One region of the Actinoplanes sp. L3-i22 genome, then DNA from elsewhere that is predicted to be linked to it. Evidence: riboswitches for the same ligand, from Rfam matches in the RefSeq annotation. Region 1 holds a riboswitch; each other region holds the start of a gene.
The links. A riboswitch is a leader RNA that binds a small molecule or an ion and turns the genes downstream of it on or off. The one in region 1 is predicted to bind cobalamin.

Region 1 (5,936 bases):
CGGCCGGCGGCCGCGGACCGTGCGTCACGATCACCGGGCACCAGGCCTGGGTCACCACCTCCAGCAGCGCCGACCCGCCCGGCCGCGCGCCGACGACCAGGATCGTGGCGGTCCGGCTGTACCGGCGCAGCACCGATCCGGGTGATCCATCCACGAGTTGACCGCGCACATCGACGCCGGGTGTGGAACGCTGGGCGGTGGTGACCGCCTCCTCGACGACGCGTGAGGCGACCTGGCGGTCCCCCGCCGCGTTCCAGGTGAAGGCGTGCACCACGAACAGTGAAGTGCCTCGGGAGACCGCCTCGCGCGCGCCGAGGCGCACGGCGGCCAGACCGGCCGCGGTCTTGTTGACGCCGACCACCACGGGCGGCCGATTCGGGATCTGCATCGGTCCGACCTCCGCTCCCCGTAACGTTCTCGCAATATACCGATCATTATCTATGGCGCAACGGTCCATAGGGACTGGTGACCAATGCCTCACCGGGTGGCCACCTGATGACCCATTCAGGTTGAGGGTTTACGGTGAACGGCAAAATCTTTGGGACATCTGCCGGTGAAGTGAGGGAAATACATGACGGATGTCAAGCTCGACCACCCCGGTGGCCAATTGTCGATGGGCGTCACCGACGCCGTCGACGGGCCGGGCGGCATCGACGTCAGTGCTCTGCTGAAGGAGACCGGTTTCGTCACACTCGACGTCGGTTTCGTCAACACCGCATCGACCACCTCGGCGATCACCTACATCGACGGTGACGCCGGAATTCTCCGCTACCGCGGATACCCGATCGAGCAGCTGGCCGGGAAGTCGTCGTTCCTGGAGGTCTCGTACCTCCTGATGAACGGCGAGCTCCCGACCGAGGCTCAGCTGCGCGACTTCGGCGACAAGATCCGTGTGCACACGCTCCTCCAGGAGGAGATGCGGACCTTCTTCTCCGGTTTCCCGCGTGACGCGCACCCGATGGCGGTGCTCTCCTCGGCGGTCACCGCGCTGTCCACCTTCTACCAGGACGCGCTCGACCCGCTGGACGACGAGCAGGTCGATATCTCCGCAATCCGGCTGATGGCGAAACTTCCGACGATCGCGGCGTACGCGTACAAGAAGTCGATCGGTCACCCGCTGCCGTACCCGGACAACTCGCTCGACTACGTCGAGAACTTCCTGCGCCTCACCTTCGGCCTGCCGACCGTCAACTACGACGTCGACCCGAAGGTCGCGAAGATCCTCGACATGCTGTTCGTGCTGCACGCCGACCACGAGCAGAACTGCTCCACGTCGAGCGTCCGGATGGTCGGCTCGGCCCAGGCGAACCTGTTCGCCTCGGTCTCGGCCGGCATCAACGCCCTCTCCGGCCCGTTGCACGGCGGCGCCAACGCGGCGGTGCTCGAGATGCTCGAGCAGATCCGCAAGGACGGCGGCGACGTCAACTCCTTCGTCACGCGAGTGAAGAACAAGGAGAAGGGCGTCAAGTTGATGGGCTTCGGCCACCGGGTCTACAAGAACTACGACCCGCGCGCCGCCATCGTCAAGAAGGCCGCCCAGGAGATGCTGTCGACCCTGGACAACCCGGACCCGCTGCTGGAGATCGCGTTCAAGCTCGAGGAGATCGCGCTCCACGACGACTACTTCGTCTCCCGCAAGCTGTACCCGAACGTCGACTTCTACACCGGCCTGATCTACAAGGCCATGGGCTTCCCGACGAAGATGTTCACGGTGCTGTTCGCCATCGGGCGTCTTCCGGGCTGGATCGCTCAGTACCGCGAGATGATGCACGACCCGGCGAACAAGATCGGTCGCCCGCGGCAGATCTACACCGGCGCGCCGGTCCGCGACTTCGTTCCGATGTCGCAGCGCTGAGAAGTTCCACGGCAATTCTGGGAAAGAACTGAACGACACGGCCCGGACTCAAGAGGCGGAGTTCGGCGCCGGCACTGGCGGAAAGACTTTTGAAAACGCGCCCCACCGGAAATCCGGTGGGGCGTTTTCGCGTCCCCGATCGCCCAGGGTGGACGGTGCGGCTGCTCTTCGAGCAGGACCTACTTCAAGATCAAGTTCATTTTTGCCTCGGTCCGCCGGGGTCCGGATCGTCGCTCCCGCGGGGACCCTTCCGGGTCTCGCAAGGGCGCGGGGCGCCCAGAACACGAGACCCGCAAGGGCGACGTCCGTGGGTGGTCACGGTTCAAAAGAACCCACGCGACCCGGTTGCCGGGTCACCGCCCAGCCGCGTCCCGCGGTGCAGGCCGGCGCTGAGGGCTGTTTCGAGGGCCGGGAAGGACCGTGAGTGCCAGCCGGGGAGCGCGAGCGGCGCGCGGGCCGGGCCGACACTGTCGGCTGCGGCTGAGGTGGCAGGCGGGGTTGCCGGGCGCGGCGGGCGTGTGATCTGCCTGGTCGCTGTTTGACGGGCGGACCGGCGGTAGGAAAGAGTGATCGCCGAGCGGTCGCGGAGGAACCCGGTGCGAGTCCGGGACGGTCCCGCCACTGTGACCGGGGAGCGATCCGCTGCGGCGGCAGCCCGCCACGGCCCGTCCGGGCCGGAAGGCGAGCGGGGAACGGCGATCCGGGAGTCAGGAGACTCCGGCCGCTCGTGACAGCCGACGCGCGGGCGTGGACACCCGCCGGGAGGGAACACCCTGTGACGACTCCGTACCCGTTCTCGGCCGTGGTCGGCCTCGACGACCTGCGCCTCGCCCTATTGCTGACCTCGGTGTCCCCGGCGGTCGGCGGGGTCCTGGTCCGCGGGGAGAAGGGCACCGCCAAGAGCACCGTGGTGCGCGCGCTGGCCGGCCTGCTGCCTCCGGTCACCGTGGTGCGCGGCTGCCGGTTCGCGTGCGACCCGGCCGCGCCCGACCCGGAGTGCCCCGACGGGCCGCACGCCGCCGACACCCCGGCGGCGTACCGGCCCGCGACGCTGGTCGAGCTGCCGGTCGGCGCCACCGAGGACCGGGTGGTCGGCACCCTCGACATCCAGCGGGCGCTCGCCGACGGGGTCAAGGCGTACGAGCCGGGCCTGCTCGCCGCCGCCCATCGCGGGGTGCTCTACGTCGACGAGGTCAACCTGCTCCCCGACCACCTGGTGGACCTGCTGCTGGACGCGGCCGCGATGGGCCGGGCGCACGTCGAGCGGGACGGGGTGTCGGTCAAGCACGCGGCCCGGTTCCTGCTGGTCGGCACGATGAACCCGGAGGAGGGCGAGCCCCGCCCGCAGCTGGTCGACCGGTTCGGCCTGGTGGTGACGGTGGCCGCGCCCCGGGACGCCCGCCTGCGGGCCGAGGTGGTCCGGCGGCGGCTCGCCTACGAGCTGGACCCGGCCGCGTTCGCGGAGCGCTTCGCGGCCGACGAGCGGGAGTACGCGACGCGGATCGCGGCCGCCCGGGCGATCCTGCCGACGGTCGTCCTGCCGGACGCCGAGCTGGACCGGATCGCGCGGATCTGCCTGGCCTACGGCGTGGACGGGATGCGGGCGGACATCGTGGTGGCGCGGTGCGCGGTCGCGCTGGCCGCCTGGCACGGCCGGGACCTGGTCACCGCCGCCGAGGTGGCGGACGCCGCCCGGCTCGCGCTGCCGCACCGCCGGCGCACCGACCCGCTGGACCCGCCGGGCACCGACGAGGAGAAGCTGGACCAGGCGCTCGCCGAAGCGGAGCGCCAGGCGCAGGAGGACACCGACGGCGAGGACCCGGACCTGGGCCCCGACGACGGCGGCCCGGACACGGACGGGCCCGACGACGGCGGCCCGGACACGGACGGGCCTGACGACGGCGGCCCGGACGGCGGCCCCGATCGCGGACCGGATGGCGGCGGCCCGGCCGGGGATCCTCCGCCGAACGGCTCCGGGACCGGTGGCACGCCGCCGCTCACGGATGCCCCGCCGAACACCGACGACACCGCTCCGGTGGGCGGGAAGCAGCCGGCCGCGGCCGGCGCCGGCCCCGCCTTCCGCCCCCGCACCCTGCGGATCTCCGCGCTCGGCGGGGGCGGGCACACCGGGAAGCGGTCGCCGGCCTACGCGCGCCGCGGCCGGGTGATCGGGTCCCGGAAGCCGGTCGGCAAGCTCGGCGGCGCCCCGCACCTGCCGGCCACCCTGCGGGCCGCGCTGCACCGGGGCGCGCTGGACCGCGGGCTCCGGTGGGGCGTGGAGCCCCGCGACCTGCGGGAGGCGATCCACGTCGGGCGGGAGGCGAACCTGGTGCTGTTCGTCGTGGACGCGTCCGGGTCGATGGCCGCGCGCAAGCGGATGACCCTGGTCAAGACCGCGGTGCTGTCCCTGCTGCGGGACGCGTACCAGCGCCGGGACCGGATCGGGATGATCACGTTCCGGGGGACCGACGCCGAGGTGGTGCTGCCGCCGACCTCCAGTCACGAGGTCGGGGTGATGCGGCTGGCCGCGCTCCGGACCGGCGGGCGCACGCCGCTCGCCGCCGGCCTGCGCGCCGCCGCCCGGACGATCGCCACCGAGCGGCGCCGTGACCCGCGCCGGCGTCCGCTGCTGGTGCTGGTGACCGACGGCCGGGCGACCAGCGGGCCCGATCCGCTGCTGCTGGCGCCGGCGTTGTCCGGGGTGGCCGCGGTGGTCGTCGACTGCGAGTCCGGTCCGATCCGGCTGGGCCTGGCCGGTCGGCTGGCCGCCGCGCTGCGGGCCGACGTGATGCCGCTCGACCAGCTCGAAGCCGCCACCGCGCGGACCGGCCCGGCCGCGAGCGCGACCGCGCAGACCGGCCCGGCCGCGAGCGCGACCGCGCAGACCGGCTCGGCCGCGGGCGTGACCGGGCGGACCGGCCCGGCCGCGGGTGCCGCGGCTCCGGGGGACCGGGCGTACCGCCGCGCGGCCTGACCGCGGAAATTCGTGATCGCCGCTTGACTCTGCCCCTGGGGCCGACCCGAAGGTGGTCACCGAGGCCGGGGACGGAAGGGAACAGCGGGCCGGGCGGTGTGGCGCGGGCGATGGTCACGACGTACCGGTGAATTGAGGTTTTTGGTGGAAGCTGACCGCGACCGATCAGCGGACGCCGGGGCACGCGGGACAGCGCCGCCACCGCGCTGAAGCAGCAGCCGGGGCGGCGGCCACCGCCGTACGGGAAAGGGTTTTTCGATGCCGCAGGGGAAAGTGACGACCGTGCCCGACGACGGGCTGACGACGCGGCAGCGCCGGCGGCAGGCGGTGTTCGCCGTGCACACCGGGCCGGGCAAGGGAAAGTCGACGGCCGCGTTCGGGATGGCGCTGCGGGCGTGGAGCGCGGGCTGGCCGATCGGGGTGTTCCAGTTCGTCAAGTCGCAGAAGTGGAAGGTCGGCGAGGAGACCGCGCTGAAGGCGCTCGACGGCGTCAACGGCACCCCGGTCACCTGGCACAAGATGGGTGAGGGCTGGTCCTGGATCCAGCGCGCCGGGACCGAAAGGGATCACGCCGCCGAGGCCGCCGAGGGCTGGGCGCAGATCAAGCGGGACCTGGCCGCCGAGACCCACCGGTTCTACGTGCTGGACGAGTTCACCTACCCGATGAAGTGGGGCTGGGTGGACGTCGCCGAGGTGATCGAGGTGCTGACCAACCGGCCCGGCACCCAGCACGTGGTGATCACCGGGCGGGATGCGCACCCGGACCTGATCGAGGCCGCCGACCTGGTCACCGAGATGACCAAGATCAAGCACCCGATGGACGCCGGCCGCAAGGGACAGCAGGGCATCGAATGGTGACGATCCCGCGGGTGGTGATCGCGGCGCCCGCCTCCGGGCACGGCAAGACCACGGTGGCCACCGGGCTGCTCGCCGCGTTCGCCCGCCGCGGCGTGCCGGTGGCGCCGTTCAAGGTCGGGCCGGACTACATCGACCCCGGCTACCACGCGCTCGCGGCCGGCCGGCCGGGCCGCAACCTGGACCCGGTCCTGGTCGGCGAGGAGCTGATCGGCCCGCTGTTCGCGCACGGCTCGCAGGGCGCCGAGCTGG
Region 2 (5,936 bases), 3.0 Mb from region 1:
GGCCTGCTCGGCCGTCTCGACACCTTCGGCCACCGCCCGCAGGCCCAGCCCGTCACAGATGTGGATCAGGGCGGCGGTGACCACGGCGTGCTGGCCGCCCACGGTGATGTCGTCGACGAACGACTTGTCGACCTTGAGGATGTCGGCCGGGCAGGTCCGCAGCAGACTCAGCGACGAGTGGCCGGTGCCGAAGTCGTCGAGCGCGATGTTCACCCCGAGCGCCGCGATCGCCTTCAGCTCGGCCAGGGCCGCGCCACCGTCGAAGACCGCGGTCTCGGTCACCTCGACGGTGAGGACGTGTGCGGGCAGGCCGGTCCGGTGCAGGACCGCACCGACCTCGGCGGCGAAGTCGGCCTCGCGCAGCTGCCGGGCCGACACGTTGACCGTCACCGTCTTCGGCGCGGCGGCACCGAGCTGCGCCCGCCACGCGGCCGCCTGACGGCAGGCCTGCTCCAGGACCCAGGCGCCGAGCGGGACGATCAGGCCGGTGCGCTCGGCCGCCGGGACGAACACGGCCGGAGCGACCGGGCCCCGCTCCGGATGGGTCCAGCGGACCAGGGCCTCGACGCCGAACAGCTCGCCACCGGGCATCGACACGATCGGCTGGTACCGCAGGTACAGCTGGTCGGTGCGCAACGCCGCGCGCAGGTCGGCGGAGAGGCGCGACTGTTCGGTGGTGCGCTGGTCCAGCTCGGCGGTGTACCCGGCGCGGCGCCCCTTACCCCGGCTCTTCGCCTCGTACATCGCCACGTCGGCGCGGCGCAGCAGCTCGTCGGCGCCGTCCCCGGCGCGGGCCGGCGCCAGCCCGACACTGGCCTCGACGACCAGCTCGTGGCCGGCCGCGCGCAACGGCAGGCGCAGCCGCTCGGCGAGCCGGTCGAGGATCGCGCTGTGGTCGCCGGCGCGCAGCAGCAGCGCGTACTCGTCACCGCCGAGCCGGGCGACGACCGCGGTGGCCGGCAGGTGCTCGGCGAGCCGGCCGGCCACCGCCACCAGCAGGGCGTCCCCCACCGCGTGCCCGAGGTCGTCGTTGATCTCCTTGAAGTCGTCCAGATCGATCAGGGCGGCACTGATCCCCTCCGGTCCGCCGGCCAGCGCGGCGTCGATCTCCCGGGTCAGGACGGTCCGGTTCGGCAGCCCGGTCAGCACGTCGTGGGTCGCCTGGTGGACCAGCTCGCGCTGGCGGGCGTCGAGGTCGTCGAGCAGCAGCAGGTTGTCGCGCAACGCGACCAGCTGGCGGATCGCGACAAGCGTCGCCACGGTCACCGATCCGGCCGCGACGACCAGCAGCCCCGGCGCGTGGGTGGCCGTCCCGTACAGCAGCAGCCCACCGGTGGCCAGCACCGCCGCGTACGGCGTCAGGCTGAGCCGGCGACTCGCCGGGCGCGGCACCGACCGGCCCGCCCGGGTGGCCCGCGACTGCCGGTCGGCGGCGACGCACAGGCACAGGCAGGTGGTCGGGAGCAGCACGTGCGCGGTGTTCAGATACGGACGCGACGCCAGCAGCGGAGCCAGCGCGCCGCCGGCCGCACCGACCGCGCCGGTCAGCGCCATCAGGTGCAGGGCCCGCCGGTCGATCGGGCCGGTCCCGGTGAACGCCACCTTGATGAACGCGAAGACGCAGATGAACCCGGCCGCGAGCAGGATCAGCAGGGTGATCGCGCCGCCGATGTCGCCGCTGACCCAGCCGTGCCAGTGCGGGGACATCAGGTGCCAGCAGAAGGTCAGCACGGTGACGATGCCGGTCGCGGTGTCGAGCCCGAAGCGGGTCCACTCGGTCCGGGGACGCCGGGTGCCGGGCACCCGCAGCAGGCCCAGCAGCATCACCAGCAGCCCGGACACGTAGATCCCGGCGGTCACGCCGCTGATGTGCTGGCCCTGCTGCCGTCCGCTGAAGTAGTCGTAGGCGTTCCCGGCGGCGCCCAGGCCGATCAGCGCGATGCCGACCGACACGTACCGCCACATGGCCCGGCCCTGGCCGGCGGCGCGCCACGAGGCGACCGCCGCGTTCGGCACCGCCACGGACAACGGCAGCCAGCCGGCCAGCGACGGGATGCGGTGATCCAGTCCGATCGAGAACCAGACCGCGGCCACCACGACCATGGCGCCGGCCAGGAGCAGGGTCCCGGTCGGCCGCCAGGCCGGGACCACGCCGCCGGCCGGCCCCGCCGATGACGACCAAGATTCAGACACTGGGCCACTGAACGGCACGAATCGATGCGGCGGATCAGTCGTACGGACGAAACCGGCAGCACATCAGGTGGTTTCGCCCCGGTGGTTCAGCTGCCGCGGACCTCGGCGGCCGCCGCGACCAGGCGCCGCAGCGACGCCTCCACCTCGGCATAACCGCGGGTCTTGAGCCCGCAGTCCGGGTTCACCCACAGCCGCCGCGCCGGGACCGCCGCGACCGCGCGCCGCAGCGCCTCGACCACCTCCCGGTGCGCGGGCACCCGCGGCGAGTGGATGTCCCAGACGCCCGGCCCGACGCCCCGGCCGTACCCGATCGCGGCCAGGTCGCCGAGGATCTCCATCTTCGAGCGGGACGCCTCGATGCTTGTCACGTCCGCGTCGAGGGCGTCGATCGCGGTGATCACCTCGCCGAACTCCGAGTAGCACAGGTGCGTGTGCACCTGGGTGTCGTCGGCGACCCCGCCGGTCGCCAGCCGGAACGCGCCGACCGCCCACTCCAGGTAGGCCTGCTGGTCGGCCCGGCGCAGCGGCAGCGTCTCGCGCAGCGCCGGCTCGTCCACCTGGATCACCCGGATCCCGGCGGCCTCCAGGTCCCGGCACTCGTCGCGCAGCGCGAGCGCCACCTGGTCGGCGGTCGCCGCCAGCGGCTGGTCGGCGCGCACGAACGACCAGGCCAGAATCGTGACCGGGCCGGTCAGCATGCCCTTGACCGGCTTCGCCGTCAGTGACTGGGCGTAGCTCGACCAGGCCACGGTCATCGGCGCCGGGCGGGCCACGTCACCGAAGATGATCGGCGGCCGCACGCACCGCGACCCGTAGGACTGCACCCAGCCGAGATCGGTCGCGGCGAACCCGGCGAGCCGCTCGCCGAAGTACTGCACCATGTCGTTGCGCTCCGGCTCGCCGTGCACGAGCACGTCCAGCCCGAGCTGCTCCTGCAGCCGGATCACGTGCTCGACCTCGGCGCGCATCCGCTGCTCGTACCCGGCCGCGTCGAGCGTGCCGGCCCGCAGCCCGGCCCGCGCCGCCCGCAGCTCGGCGGTCTGCGGGAACGACCCGATCGTCGTGGTCGGCAACGCCGGCAGCTTCAGCCGCGCCTGCTGCGCAGCCGCACGCTGCGCATATTCCCCTCGCTCACGGTCCGCCGCGGTCAGGGCCGCAAGATTTGCCCGTACGGCGTCATCGCGCCACGCCGCGGGCGTCGCCGGCAGCGGCGCCGGCAGGTGCGCGGTCCCGTCGCGCAGGGCCTTGCCGAGCAGCACCACCTCGTCGACCTTCTGCCGGGCGAACGCCAGTCGCGCGAACAGCTCCGGGTCCAGCCGCGTCTCCACGGACAGGTCGACCGGCACGTGCAGCAGCGAGCACGACGACGACACGGCGACGTGGTCGGCGAGCGCGGTCACGGTCGCGCCGGTGGCCACCGCCCGGCGCAGGTCGGTGCGCCAGATGTTGTGCCCGTCCACCAGCCCGGCCACGATCGTCCGCCCGGCCAGCGGCCCGGACGCGGCCAGCCGTTCCAGGTTGCCCGGGCCGGCGACCAGGTCCAGGCCGAGCGCCTCGATCGGGGTGTCGAGCAGCGCCGGCAGGGCGTCGCCGAGCTCCCCGAAGTAGGTGGCGACGAAGATCCGCGGCCGGTGCTCCACCTCGCCGAGCCGGGTGTAGGCGTGCCGCAGGGCGTCGATCTCGGCCGGCGTCCGGTCGGCGACGTAGGCCGGCTCGTCCAGCTGGACCCAGGCGACGCCGGCCTCGGCCAGCGCGGTCAGGATCTGCGCGTACGTGTCGAGCAGGTCGTCGAGGCGGGCGAACGGATCCGGCCCCTTCGCCAGGAGCAGGAACGTGGCCGGGCCGACCAGCACGGGACGGGTCTCGATGCCCAGGGCGCGGGCCTCGGCGTACTCGGCAATCGGTTTTGCGGGGTTGGGGGTGAAGATCGTCTCCGGGTCGATCTCGGGCACCAGGTAGTGGTAGTTCGTGGCGAACCACTTGGTCAGTTCGAGCGCGGGCTCGGCGTCGACACCGCGCGCCATCGCGAAGTAGGTGTCCAGCGCGGGCAGCTCCAGCCGGCGGAACCGGGCCGGGATCGCCCCGACCGCGACCGCGGTGTCCAGCACGTGGTCGTAGTAGGAGAACGTGTTCGACGGGATCGCGTCGAGACGGGCGTTGCGCAGCTGCTGCCACACCTCGGCGCGCAGCCCGGCGGCGGTCGACGCCAGCGCCGCCTCGTCGATCGTGCCGGCCCAGTAGGCCTCGACGGCCTTCTTCAGCTCACGGTTCGCGCCGATGCGCGGATAGCCGAGCACGGTGCTCTGACCGAATGCGGTGCTCACAGGGGGTTCCTTCCCTCGAAGTGCCCGGCGGGCACACGGAAGGAGGGCTTCGGCCCCTGGGTCCTCCCGAGGGACCGCCGGCGGCGCCCGCCGGACGGCGGGCGCGGCGCTGGCAGGTCTTCGGACTCGCGGGCAGGACCGTTTCCGGTCGCCTACCGGCCGTCGCTTCCCAGACCTCGCGGTCCAGTGCTTGATGACGGCTTTCGTTCCCACTCACCGCTGCGGGGCAGTCCTGGTCTCGCACCAGGTTCCCTCTTACGACGCCGCCGTCTGGCTGACGGGGCGAACCAGCACTGCCGGTCATCCTAGCGTCGGAGCCGATCGATCCCCCGTGTGCCACGCGACACCCGCTAGAGCATCCTAGGAACCTGGGTTGAATCCTGGTCGACGCGGGCGGGCTGTGTCCGTACCGAATCGAAGATTGTTTCCTGAAGTTCGCCGGCGTCAGGCGGGACTCAGCGGACCGGGGCCGGCCGAGCCGATCAGGATCGGGTCGAGCAGCGTGACCAGGGTCCGCTGCTGCTCCGCGTCGAGCTCGCGGGTCGCCGGCTCCAGGGCGCGGCGGACGTCGGCGTAGAGGCGCCCGGTCAGCTCGATCCCGGCCGGGGTCAGGAACACGTCCGTCGCCCGCCGGTCGCCGGGATTCCGGTCGCGGCCGATCAGCCCGCGGCGCTCGGCGCGGTCGATCAGCCCGGACATCGACGACTTGTCCACGCCCAGGAACAGGGCCAGGTCGGTGACCCGGGCACGGCGGTCGCGCAGGATGCCGAGCACGCGCAGCTGGGTCAGGGACAGGTCGTTCTCCGCGCCGATCCGGGTCAGCACGCCCATCACCTGGAAACAGCTGCGGACCAGCGCGTCCACCACGGCGTCCGACGTCATGCCCACACCCTAGTTGACATAGGTGGGATTACCAACCATCCTCGGATTAGTTGGTAATCCCACCTATCTTTCGTGGAGGTTCTCATGCACGCCGCCGTCCTCACCTCGTTCGACGCTCCGCCGGTCTACCGCGAGCAGCCCGACCCGGTCGCCGCCGGCGACCACGAGATGGTCGTCGACGTGCTCGCCGCCGGCCTGCACCACCTGACCCGGGCCAAGGCCGGCGGCACGCACTACAGCGGCACCGGCGGGTTCCCGATCGTGCCGGGCGTCGACGCCGTCGTGCGTGACCCGGCGGGCGACCTGCGGTACGCCGCGCTCGACGACACGAACCTCGGGACGTTCGCCGACCGTACGGTGATCGACGTGCGCCGCAGCATCGTGCTGCCGGCCGGCGCCGACCCGGTCCGGATCGCCGCCGGGATGAACCCGGCGATGTCCTCCTGGGTCGCCCTGCGCCGGCGCATCGACTTCCGGCCCGGGCAGCGGGTGCTGGTCCTGGGCGCGACCGGCGGCGCGGGCCGGTTGGCGGTGCAG
Region 3 (5,936 bases), 600 kb from region 1:
CCAGCAGCGCCGCCTCGACCTGGCGATGACCCTGGTCGGCAACCCCCGGCTGATCTTCCTGGACGAGCCCACCACCGGCCTCGACCCGCGCAGCCGGCACACCATGTGGCAGATCGTCCGCGGCCTGGTCGCCGAGGGCGTCACGGTCTTCCTCACCACCCAGTACCTGGACGAGGCGGACGAGCTCGCCGACCGGATCGCGGTGCTCGACCACGGCCGGATCGTCGTCGAGGGCACCCCGGACGAGCTGAAGCGCCGGATCCCGGGCGGGCACCTGCGGCTGCGCTTCGCCGACCCGGCGGCGCTGCAGGCGGCGGCCTCGGTGCTGGACGGCACGCAGCGCGACGACGAGGCGCTGACCCTGCAGGTGTCCAGCGACGGCGGCGTGGCCTCGCTGCGCACGGTGCTGGCCACGCTGGACCGGGCCGGCGTCGAGCCGGCCGACCTGACCATCCACACCCCGGACCTGGACGACGTGTTCTTCGCCTTCACCGGCGCGCCCGCCACCACCCCTGCCGAGCACGAGGACGAGGAGACCCGATGACCACCCTGGCGCACACCATCACCGACTCGCGGACCATGTTCCAGCGGCAGTTGCTGCACCTCAAGCGCTACCCGTCACTGACCCTGATGCTGATCGGGCTGCCGGTGATCTTCCTGCTGCTCTTCGTCTACGTGTTCGGCGGCACGCTCGGCGCCGGGCTGGGCAGCGGCGGCGGCCGGTCCGCGTACGTGAACTACCTGTCCCCCGGCATCCTGCTGTTCACCATCGCCGGCGCGGTGGCCGGCACCGCGATCTCGGTGGCGATGGACATGAACGAGGGCATCGTCGACCGGTTCCGCAGCATGGCCATCGCCCGCGCGTCGCTGCTGACCGGGCACGTCCTGGGCAGCCTGGTGCAGATCTTCATCGCCCTGTTCTTCGTGCTCGGCATCGCGCTGGCGATCGGCTTCCGCCCGAACGCCACCCCGGTCGAATGGCTGGCCACCGTCGGCATGCTGCTCGCGATCTCGTTCGCGCTGACCTGGCTGGCGGTCGCGCTCGGCATGGTCGCCGACAGCGTCGAGACGGCCAGCAACACCCCGATGATCCTGAGCCTGCTGCCGTTCCTGGGCAGCGGTTTCGTCCCCACCGAGACGATGCCGGCCGGCCTGCGCCAGTTCGCCGAGTACCAGCCCTTCACCTCGATGATCGAGACCCTGCGCGGCCTGCTGCTCGGCACCGGCATCGGCAACAGCGCCTGGATCGCCCTGGCCTGGTGCACCGGCATCTCGGCCCTCTCCTACCTGTGGGCCAAACGCAAATACAACCAAAGAGCCACCCATTAAAAACACCATTGCGACGGTACGGCGGTAGCCCCGCCCCGAGGCCCAGCCGGAACCTCCCGGCTGGGCCTCGCACCCGCGGTCAGTCCCGCCCCGGGCCACCCCACCGGTCCTCGTGCCGGGCGAGCCGCAGTGGCCGCCGGCTCCGCCACCCGTGCCGTTCCAGGTCCGGGACCTCCGGCACCCGGCTCACCGGTCCCAGGCACAGCCAGGCGACCGGCCGGATGCCGTCCGGGATGCCGAGCAGTCCCCGCAGGAACTCCTCGCGGTAGAACGACACCCAGCCCACGCCCAGGTCCTCGGCCGTCGCGGCCAGCCACAGGTTCTGGATGGCCAGGCACACCGAGTAGAGCCCGGCGTCGGCGATCGCATGCCGCCCCAGAACCGCGGGACCCCCGCGCTCCGGGTCATAGGTCACCACGATCGACAGCGTCGACTCCAGCACCCCGTCGATCTTGATCCGGGCGAACCGGGCGGCCGCCTCCGGCTCCAGGGACGCGGCGAACACGTCCCGCTCCGACCGCACGTGCTGGTGAAACGCCTCCCGCAACCCCCGGTCCCGGACGACGACGAAGTCCCACGGCTGGGACATGCCGACACTGGGCGCGGCGTGCGCGGCGGTCAGGATCCGGTCCAGCACCGCCGCCGGCACCGGCCCACCGGTGAACTCGCCCCGGACATCACGGCGGCGGTGAACGATCTCGTACAGGTCGTGCGTCATGGCAGGCTCCCGCTGCGCTCGGCCCCGGGCATGCCGGGGCGATCAGGCGCGAGGCCGGTCTTCGGACTCCCGGATCGTCACCTCACCGCCCGCCTTCCCAGCCGTCCCCGGCCAGTGGCTACGCGCGAACGCGTATGGGCGGCAGCTCCCCGGTCACCGCGGCGGGCCCGTGCCGGATTCCCACCGGCTTCCCAGATTCTCCCCACCAGCGGCGGGGCACCTCGCAACAGTTCATGCCGTCGCCGACCCTATCGCCCCCGCAGAGCCGCCTCCGGGGACCGCCGGTCCCGGCCGTAAAATCCGGCCGATCACCACCCTGCCGGGAAGGCCGCATGCACCTCTACGGCTACGACGAACAGCCAGTGACCCCTGTCGACGAGTGGCTTGATCCGGAGCGTCTGATGAAGACCTTCGGCGTCGACCGCGCGGCCGCCGATCGCATCATCGAGGAAGAACGCGATCGCCCTTGTCCGTCGAGCACGGAATTGGCGGTCGACGGGTCGTACCTGTTCGAGGAAAAAGCATTCTGGCCGGCCCACCTGTCCTATACCGTCGGCGAGGAAACGGCTGCCGAGCCGGCTTTCGGTCTTTCCTGGGCCGACATCGAGAGCATCGGTCGACCGCTGATCGAGCGTCCCGATCGGTGGCCGGCATTTACCGTGCCCCTTCCGCGCGGCGGGGTGATCCTCATCATCCACCGGACGCAGGTGCCCCGGTCCTTGGGCCGAGGCGGCAGATGGGTGCGGCGTAAAGCGGAACACCACATGGAGTTCTGGCTCGCTCCCCCGAGCGGCGACGGCATGCTTCTGGCCGATGTGTCGGCTGAGCGCCTGGGGCCGGGCCTGCGCTGGCCGGAGCTCAAAGGCATCGCTCAGGCCGGCGCGCCGGATCGCCGGGAGATCGCCCGCCGGCTTCTGCTGCTGGCGCCGATCCTCGGCGACAAGGAGCAGAGCGACGAAGCCGTCGCCTGGTTCGCCCGGGCATTGTCGCTCATGGGCGGACTCGACCGGCTGTCAATGCCGGTCCGCCGCGCCGCCGACGGACTCGCGAACGGCAATGAACTGTTCGGATACGCGAGCTGGCGGCACGACGACGACATCTGGATCTGCGACGGCATCGACAGCGCCAGAAATCCGGCCGGCCACCTCGCCCTGCCGCCCCGGGACCTCCGGCGAGCCGGCGAAACGCTGCAATCCCTGGTCGAGAATCCCTAGGATTCGCCGGCGCGGGCCACAAAGCCGCGAGATCAGCCCGGTGGTCCAGCCGACACCGGTCGGCTGGACCACCGCATGGTCAGGCGGGGCAGGTCACATCGTGCGCCGGGCGGGTGCCGTCGGTCAGGAACGCGGTCACCCAGGCGTCGCCGCAGGGGTTTCCGTTCTCCAGGTAGGAGCCGTGGCCACCCGCGTCCACGGCGACCATCCGGGCGCGGTCGCCGAAGGCGGTGCGCAGGTTCAGCGCCTTGCGATAGGGCGTGGCCGGATCCCGCAGGTTCTGCACGAGCAGCACGTTCGACGGACCGTCCGGGGTGACCCGCACCGGCGGCTCGACCGGGGCGGGCGAGAACGCGCAGGTGTAGATGTTGACCGGCATGCCGGCCGTGAGCGGGAACGCCTGCCGGTTCGCCGACACCCCTGCGGCGTACGACCGGATGTCCCGCGGCCAGCGCACGTCGTGGCAGATCGTCGCGTTCAGCACCGCGAACGTGTTCTGCAGCGCCGCCTCGGGCGCGGCCCCGGTCGGCGGCAGCGGGCCACCCGCGAGCGCCGCACTCATCAGCCCGGCCAGCTGCGGGAACCGCGAATCCGAGTAGAGCCCGTTGAGCAGGTTCGACCGCAGCGTGTTCCCGTCCAGCACCGGCGGATCGGCTCCGGTCCACGGCAGCGGTTCCCGGTCCAGCGAATCGGCCAGCCGCAGGTAGGTGCCACGCACCGCCGCCGGGTCGACGCCGAGGTGGTACTGGCCGTCGCGGGCGGCGGCCCAGGCCGCGAAGTCCGGGAACCGGTCCTCGACCCCGATCGCGTAGTTCGCCGCCCAGCCCCGTTCGACCAGCTCAGGATCCGGGTCGTCGTTGCTGTCGAGCACCACGCGATCGGTGTGGGCGGCGAACATCGTGGCGTAGACCGCGCCCACGTAGGTGCCGTAGGAGACGCCCCAGTAGGAGATCCGCCGCTCGCCGAGCGCCTGCCGGATCGCGTCCAGGTCGCGAGCCTCGTTCCGGCTGCTGATGCTGTCGTAGACCGGCCCGCCGTTGTCCGCGCAGGCCGCGGCCGCCCGCCGGGACCAGTCCACGGTCGGCGTGATGTCGCCGCCCGCGCCGGGCCACGGCATGATCCGGGTCTGGGTGATGTCAGCCGGCTGCAGACCGCACGAGACCAGCGCGCTCGCCCCCACCCCGCGCGGGTCGAAGGAGACCAGGTCGTAGCGATCGAGAACGGACTGCGGCAGCTTGCCCACATAGGCGCTGGGCCGGTTGACGCCGGAGTTGCCCGGGCCGCCGGGGATCAGCACCAGCACCCCGCGGCGCAGGCCGGGCGCGGCCGTCCGGAGGCGGGAGATCGCCAGGTCGAGGCGCGGCCCGCCGGGCCGGGCGTAGTCGACCGGGACGGACACCGTGCCGCACTCCTGGCGCGGATCGACGGCAGCGGACGCCGGGCAGGCCGACCAGGCCGGGCCGGGTGGGGTGGCGGACCAGGCCGGCACCGGCACCGCGAGGCCGGTACTGACGAGAGCGGCGATCAAGACCGTTTTCATACGGTCGAGCCTCGTCACCCGATCGCCCGGGGTCGATAGACCTGGCTCCCCGCCGATGGTCGGGCTAACCCCACCACGGACCTCAGGACGCGATGATCACCTCGGTGCCGGTACGGCGGATCGCGTCGATGCCGGCCGGGTCCGCGCTGGCGTCGGTGACCAGCGTGGCCACGTCGGTGACCGGGCAGATGCCGGCCAGGCAGACCTTGCCCACCTTGGAGCCGTCGGCGACCACGATCACCCGGTCGGCGCGGCGGATCATCGTGGCGTTGGTGTTCGCCTCGATCTCGTCGTGGGTGGTCAGGCCGCCGCGGGCGCTGATCCCGTCGACGCCGACAACCGCGACCGCCATGTTCAGCCCCTGCAGCGCGTGGTCCGCGATCGGCCCGACCAGCTCGTACGACTGGGTCCGGGACACCCCGCCCGTCATGATCAGTTTCAGCCGGGGGCGCAGCGCCAGCTCGGACGCGATGTTGAGGGCGTTGGTCACCACGGTCAGGTCGACGCGCTCGGCGAGCAGCCGTGCGAGCAGGTGCGTGGTGGTGCCGCCGGTCAGACCCAGGGTGAGCGGGCCCTTCGGGAGCAGCCCCGCGACCGTACGGGCAATGAGGGTTTTCTCTTCCCGGTGTTGACCTGTGCGGTAACGGACCGGCAGCTCGTAGGCGACGTCGACGGCGACCGCGCCGCCGTGGGTCCGCGAGAGCAGCCGCTGGTCCTCGAGGATCTGCAGGTCACGCCGGATGGTGGCGGCCGAGACGGCGAACTCGTCGGCGAGGTGGCCGGCGTCGACCGACCCGGTGGCGGTGACCCGTTCGAGGATGGCCGACACTCGGTCGGCGCGACGCAGAGACGACATGGAACCTTCCGAAGTCCGGTGATCAAACGCGCATTCAATATAGTTCGTTTCCGAGCGATCCTTGCACGAGCGTGCAGGCGGCCCCGAGACTCCTCCCATGACCGTGATCGCTTTCCTGGGCGCGGGCAGCGTGGTGTTCACCCGCGAGCTCCTGGCCGACATCCTCTCCTTCGACGAGTTACGCGGCGTCACGCTGGCCCTGCACGACATCGACCCCGAACGACTGGAGACGGCGGAGCTGATCGCCCGCCGTACCGCGTCGCAGTTGAATGCGACGCC
Region 4 (5,936 bases), 4.1 Mb from region 1:
AAGAGATTCATTGCCACGGCTGCGGCCAATAACTGATCGTCGCTCCCGCGGGGACCCTTCCGGGCCTCGCAAGGGCGCGGGGCGCCCAGAACACGAGACCCGCAAGGGCGACGTCCGCGGGTGGGCACGGTTGCAAAAACCACAAAAGCCCGGGACCGGTTCCACCGGTCCCGGGCTTTCCCGTGGTCAGCGGCCGCGACTCAGAAGTCGTCGTCGAAGCTGACGCTTCCGGTCACGCCGACCTGGTAGGCGGAGACCCGGCGCTCGAAGAAGTTCGAGAGCTCCTGGACGTCCTGCAGCTCCATGAAGGCGAACGGGTTCTTGCTGCCGTACATCGGCGCGATGCCGAGCACCTGCAGCCGCCGGTCGGCCACGTGCTGCAGGTATTCGCGCATGTCGCCGAGGGACATCCCGGAGACGCCCTGGGCGAGCAGGTCCTCGGCGAACTGGACCTCACACTCGACGGCCTCGGCCAGCATGTCGCGGACCTGCTGCTCCATCTCGGCGTCGAACAGGTCCGGCTCCTCCTGCCGGACGGTGTCGACCACGTCGAACGCGAACGCCATGTGCATGCTCTCGTCGCGGAACACCCAGTTGGTGCCGGAGGCGAGGCCCTGCAGGACACCGCGGGAGCGCAGGAAGTACACATACGCGAAGGCGCCGTAGAAGAACAGGCCCTCGATGCACGCGGCGAAGCAGATCACGTTGAGCAGGAACGCCCGCCGGTGCTCGCGGGTCTCCAGCTTGCGCAGATCGAAGACCGAGTCGATCCACTTGAAACAGAATTCGGCCTTACGCGCGATCGACGGAATGTTGTCGATCGCGGCGAACGCCTCGAACCGCTCGTTCTCGTCCGGCACATAGGTGTCGAGCAGGTTCAGATAGAACTGAACGTGCACGGCCTCCTCGAACAGCTGCCGGGACAGGTAGAGCCGGCCCTCCGGCGAGTTGACGTGCTGGTACAGGTTGAGCACCAGGTTGTTCGCCACGATCGTGTCGCCGGTGGCGAAGAACGCGACCAGCCGGGACACCAGGTGCTGCTCGGCCGGGCTCAGCTTGGCCAGGTCGGCGAGGTCGGAGTGGAGATCGACCTCCTCGACCGTCCAGGTGTTCTTGATGGCGTCCTTGTAGCGGTCGAAGAAGTGCGGGTACTTCATCGGCCGCAGGGTCAGGTCCATTCCAGGGTCGAGCAGCATTACTGGCAGGCCTCACAGATATCGGGGTTCTCAAGGGACGCGGCGAGCGCGCCGCCGGTGTCGCCGAGCAGGTTCAGGCTCAGCGTGGCGACCTGGCCGGCGCCGGACGGGTTGGCGACCAGGGTGGTGGTCTGCGCCGGGATGACGACCGGGGCCACCACTGCCGGCACGGCCGCGGCCGGGGCGACCGCCGCGGTGGTGGCCTGCTGGATCCGGGTCGCGGGGCGCGAACGCAGGTAGTACGACGTCTTCAGGCCGGACTTCCAGGCGTACAGGTACATCGAGGACACCTTGCCGATGGTCGGCGAGGCCAGGAACAGGTTCAGCGACTGCGACTGGTCGATGAACGGCGCGCGGGCCGCGGCCAGGTCGATCAGGGCACGCTGCGGGAGCTCCCACGCCGTACGGAAAATGTCCTTGATGTCGGAAGGCAGCTCGGTGATGCCCTGCACCGACCCCTCGGCCCGCTTGATCGCCTCGCGGATCGGGGCGGTCCACAGCCCGCGGGCCTTCAACTCCCGTACCAGATAGGTGTTGATCTGCAGGAATTCGCCGGACATCGTCTCGCGCTTGAACAGGTTGGAGACCTGCGGCTCGATGCACTCGTAGCAGCCGGCGATCGACGCGATGGTGGCCGTCGGCGCGATCGCCACGAGCAGCGAGTTACGCAGGCCGGTGGCCGCGATCCGGGTCTTCACCGACGCCCAGCGCGCGGTCTGCGACAGCTCGGCGCCCCACAGCTCGGGGTGCAGGTCGCCCTTGGCCGCGCGGGTCTCCGGGAACGACGGGTGCGCGCCGAACTGCTCGGCGAGACCGGCGGACGCCTCCAGCGCGGTCAGCAGGATCTCCTCCTGGACCCGGGTGGAGAGCTCCTTGGCCTCGGCCGAGTCGAACGGGAGCCGCAGCGTGAAGAACGCGTCCTGCAGGCCCATCAGCCCCAGGCCGACCGGCCGCCAGCGCGGGTTCGACGCCTCCGCCTGCTGCGACGGGTAGTAGTTGATGTCGATGACCCGGTCCAGGAAGACCACCGCGGTACGCACGGTCGCGCGCAGCCGCTCCCAGTCGACGCCGTCCGCCGTGGTGTGCGCGCCCAGGTTGATCGACCCCAGGTTGCAGACCGCGGTCTCGTCGTCCGAGTTCACCTCGAGGATCTCGGTGCACAGGTTCGACAGGTGGATGGTGTTGCCCGGCGCGCCGGTCTGGTTCGACAGCGCGTTCGAGCGGTCCTTGAACGTCATCCAGCCGTTGCCGGTCTGCGCCAGGGTGCGCATCATCCGTCCGTACAGGTCCCGGGCCTTGACCGTCTTGACGGCCTTCTTCTCCGCGTTGCGGTAGGCCTCGGTGAACTCCTCGCCGAAGAGATCGGGCAGCTCAGGGGCGTCCGACGGGTCGACGAGCGACCAGTCCTCGTCGGCCTCGACGCGGCGCATGAACTCGTCCGGGATCCAGTTGGCCAGGTTCAGGTTGTGGGTGCGCCGGGACTCCTCGCCGGTGTTGTCCCGCAGCTCCAGGAACTCCTCGATGTCCGGGTGCCACGGCTCCAGGTAGACGCAGGCCGCGCCCTTGCGCCGGCCGCCCTGGTTGACCGCGGCCACGCCCGCGTCGAGGGTCTTCAGGAACGGGACGATGCCGTTCGACTTGCCGTTCGTGCCCCGGATCAGCGCGCCCCGGCCGCGGACCCGCGACCAGGCGATGCCGATGCCGCCGGAGAACTTCGACAGCTTCGCGACCTGGTGGTACCGCTCGTAGATCGAGTCCAGCTCGTCCTTCGGCGAGTCCACCAGGAAGCAGCTCGACATCTGGGTGTGCCGGGTGCCGGAGTTGAACAGCGTCGGCGAGCTGGGCAGGTACGCCAGCGACGACATCAGGCGGTAGAAGCCAATCGCCTCGGCCGCGGTCTGCGACAGGCCGCAGGCGACCCGCAGCAGCCAGTACTGCGGGGTCTCGATCGGGATCCGCTTGGTCGGGTGGCGCAGCAGGTAACGGTCGGCGACGGTACGCAGCCCGAAGTACTCGAAGCGCAGGTCCGCGCCGAGGTCGATGGCGGCGTTCAACTCGTCCCGGTGCTCGGTGACGAACGCCAGCGTGTCGTCGCCGATCAGGCCCTCGGCGTGGCCGAGCGCGATCGACTCGCTGAACATGGTGACGTCCTGCTCGCGGACCTCCTGCGAGACCAGGTCGATCAGCAGGCGCGCGGCGAGCCGCGAATACTGCGGCTCCTCGCCGATCAGCTCGGCGGCCGTCTGGATCGAGAGCTTGTCCAGCTCCTCGGTGGTGGCGCCGTCGTACAGCCCGCTGATGGTCTTGGTGGCCACGCGCAGCGGGTCGACCTCGTCCAGACCGGTGATCCACCGCTCGACCGCGGCGACGATCTTGTTGACGTCGACCGGCTCCAGCTCGCCGTTGCGCTTGCGCACCTGCATCACCTGGCGGCGCTGCCCCGGAACGGTGGCCGCGTCCAGGCTTTTTTCCGGGCTCTTCTCCGGCGTGAGCGTCATGGCCCTCTTCCCTCGCGAGTCAACACGGCCGCAACCCGCGCAGGAAGACACCACACTCGCGCACGGGCCCGCAGGCGCGCACGGCAAAGCGAAGGCGTCGACCGTCCCACGCGGCCTTCGACCGCCGCACACGGTTTGCGTGCGGCGCGCTGGCAGGTCTTCGGACTCGTGGGCGACATGCTCGTTCCTACTGGCCGTCGCTTCCCAGGCCATGCGGCCCAGTGCCGTGTGACGGCGGTCGTTCCCACTCACCGCTGCGGGGCAGTTCCGGCCTCACACCGGATTCCCTCTTGCCTCGGCCCGCCCGTGAAGGCGCGCCGAACCAGCTGCGATCGACACTATATATGGGCCTCGCCGAGCCGACGCAACGCCATATGGTGTGTCGCACTCAGTCTCCCGAAAAACCCCAGAAGTAGATCTCGGACGGATTACCGGCGTCGTCGTGCAGCACCGCGCAGCGCCCGAGCCAGCGCTCATTGGCAAGATCCTCGATCACCCCGACGTGCGCCCTGGTCAGCTTGACGACCCCCGCGGCCGCCAGGATCTCGTCCTCCCGGAGCGGGACGACGGTACAGAGCGTCGCCTTCGACCGGGTCGGCACCACCTCGCGCACGTCGAGGATCGAGTGGGTCCCGCACTCCTGCACCGACTCGGACGACCAGAGCTCCTCCTCGGTCCGCGGCCGGTTCGGACAGTCGGCGGCGGACTTGCCGAGCTCGTGTGGCTCGGCCCACCAGTAGTCGCCCTCGTCGAAGACCTTCTTGCGCAGCTCGTCGAGCGCCCGCCCCAGATCAGGCTGGTACGCGACGTAGTAACTCCAACCGGAAGCACCCATGCCGAGATCAAACCAAGGGGGTACGACAGAAAAGCCGCACTACTCCCGCCGCCGCCGGAACAGGCCGCGGAGTCCGTCACGCAACATGGCGAGCAGCAGGAGGATCGGCACTACGCCCAGAAAGCCGATCACGGCGGCGATGAAGGTCACCCATCCCCGGCTGGGCAGTTCGGCGCGCGAGTACCCGATGCGACCCCGACTACCCGTGTTCTCGCCGATCGTGAACGTATCCCCCGGCTTCTCATCGGTGAAGAACCCGGGTTTGTCGATCGTCACGCGAGCCCGCCCGCTCCACGAGATCGAAACTGAGCATGCTTTGTAATAGCCGAACCCTTTGAGGCTGACCGGCCCCCGGCGCTCGCAACTCACGATCTTCGCCTCGCCCGTCCGGCGAGCATCGGCGAAATCCGCACCGGTGAAGCGGGCAACGGTCATCGACGTGGCGAGCAGGACGAACGAGACCGCCAAAATGATCAGAAGGCCGAGAACATTGCGGAACCACCCACCACGCCTGCTCTCGATCACCGGCCCGATCTCCGCGGCCCTCTGCTTGGCAGCCCTGGAACGAGCCACGCCGGCTTCGGCCTCGGCCAACATCTCCGCCATCCGGCGCTTGCGATAGGCCGCCCGATTCTCATCAGTCATCGCGCATCTCCAAGAGCATTCATCGGAATCTGCCGGCGGAGTGAATCAGTTGTCCAGCAGGGTGTCGCCGGTGGCGGCGCCGTTCTGGATGCTGTTGCCCCGGAGTCCTTCGCGTAAGGCGTCCACGGCAACCTTCGCCTTCGTACCGTAGACGACCTCATCGGCATGATCGAAGGTGTGATATGCCGCTTTGTACGCAGCCCATGGACCCGCGCTGTCCGCGAGGTAGCCGTCCGCCTCGGCGAGCTTCGCCGAGTTGAGGAACACCGACCCGAAGGTGGCTTCTTCCAGGAGATCCTTGATGCGACCACAGATGGCCCTGACGAGTGCGAACTTGCCGCCGAGCTCGGCAATGGCATCGTCGAGTCGCTGGAGGACTCGAACGATCTTCCCGGTGTATTTGGCGACCAGCAGGGCCACCTCGGCCAGGATCTTGGGAATCGTCACGACCAGGAGCGCCTGCAGCGCCTTCGAGATCGCCGCTCCCACGACCTCCGCGATCAGGTCACGCACGGTGTTGCGAACGACGCCGACGATCGCACCCGCGACCAGCGTCGCCTCGGCCATGGCGCCGGCCACCTCACCCAACGCGAGAACACCGTCAGCCATACCGGCCGCCTTCGCGCGATACGCGGTGACGGACTCGGCTTGCCACGGTGCGGTGACCGAGGTGACTTGGCCCTCGAAGAACGTCACCGCCTTTTCGACGCGCACCTGCATGTTGCGCCAGGTATCCGCGTGGCCCTCGATCTCTTTCGGATC

Region 2: linked by a shared signal. The riboswitch ahead of metE (5-methyltetrahydropteroyltriglutamate--homocysteine S-methyltransferase) and the one ahead of L3i22_RS37650 (VWA domain-containing protein) in region 1 are both predicted to bind cobalamin.
Region 3: linked by a shared signal. The riboswitch ahead of bluB (5,6-dimethylbenzimidazole synthase) and the one ahead of L3i22_RS37650 (VWA domain-containing protein) in region 1 are both predicted to bind cobalamin.
Region 4: linked by a shared signal. The riboswitch ahead of L3i22_RS02310 (ribonucleoside-diphosphate reductase subunit alpha) and the one ahead of L3i22_RS37650 (VWA domain-containing protein) in region 1 are both predicted to bind cobalamin.

Annotation. Positions count from the first base shown of each region.
Region 1 is NZ_AP024745.1:8,375,147-8,381,082, reverse strand. Features, by position in the region: gene L3i22_RS37660 (universal stress protein) at 1-388, opposite strand, end outside; gene L3i22_RS37655 (citrate synthase) at 572-1,855, shown strand; cobalamin riboswitch at 2,442-2,573, shown strand; gene L3i22_RS37650 (VWA domain-containing protein) at 2,583-4,829, shown strand; gene cobO (cob(I)yrinic acid a,c-diamide adenosyltransferase) at 5,088-5,687, shown strand; gene L3i22_RS37640 (cobyrinate a,c-diamide synthase) at 5,681-5,936, shown strand, end outside.
Region 2 is NZ_AP024745.1:5,325,521-5,331,456, reverse strand. Features, by position in the region: gene L3i22_RS23665 (bifunctional diguanylate cyclase/phosphodiesterase) at 1-2,193, opposite strand, end outside; gene metE (5-methyltetrahydropteroyltriglutamate--homocysteine S-methyltransferase) at 2,280-4,517, opposite strand; cobalamin riboswitch at 4,611-4,824, opposite strand; gene L3i22_RS23655 (MarR family winged helix-turn-helix transcriptional regulator) at 4,962-5,399, opposite strand; gene L3i22_RS23650 (zinc-binding alcohol dehydrogenase family protein) at 5,484-5,936, shown strand, end outside.
Region 3 is NZ_AP024745.1:7,774,729-7,780,664, forward strand. Features, by position in the region: gene L3i22_RS34950 (ATP-binding cassette domain-containing protein) at 1-544, shown strand, start outside; gene L3i22_RS34955 (ABC transporter permease) at 541-1,329, shown strand; gene bluB (5,6-dimethylbenzimidazole synthase) at 1,409-2,047, opposite strand; cobalamin riboswitch at 2,082-2,286, opposite strand; gene L3i22_RS34965 (hypothetical protein) at 2,380-3,261, shown strand; gene L3i22_RS34970 (alpha/beta hydrolase) at 3,341-4,801, opposite strand; gene L3i22_RS34975 (DeoR/GlpR family DNA-binding transcription regulator) at 4,884-5,657, opposite strand; gene L3i22_RS34980 (alpha-glucosidase/alpha-galactosidase) at 5,755-5,936, shown strand, end outside.
Region 4 is NZ_AP024745.1:498,635-504,570, reverse strand. Features, by position in the region: gene L3i22_RS02315 (ribonucleotide-diphosphate reductase subunit beta) at 201-1,196, opposite strand; gene L3i22_RS02310 (ribonucleoside-diphosphate reductase subunit alpha) at 1,196-3,694, opposite strand; cobalamin riboswitch at 3,828-4,036, opposite strand; gene L3i22_RS02305 (hypothetical protein) at 4,083-4,529, opposite strand; gene L3i22_RS02300 (DUF6346 domain-containing protein) at 4,569-5,174, opposite strand; gene L3i22_RS02295 (hypothetical protein) at 5,220-5,936, opposite strand, start outside.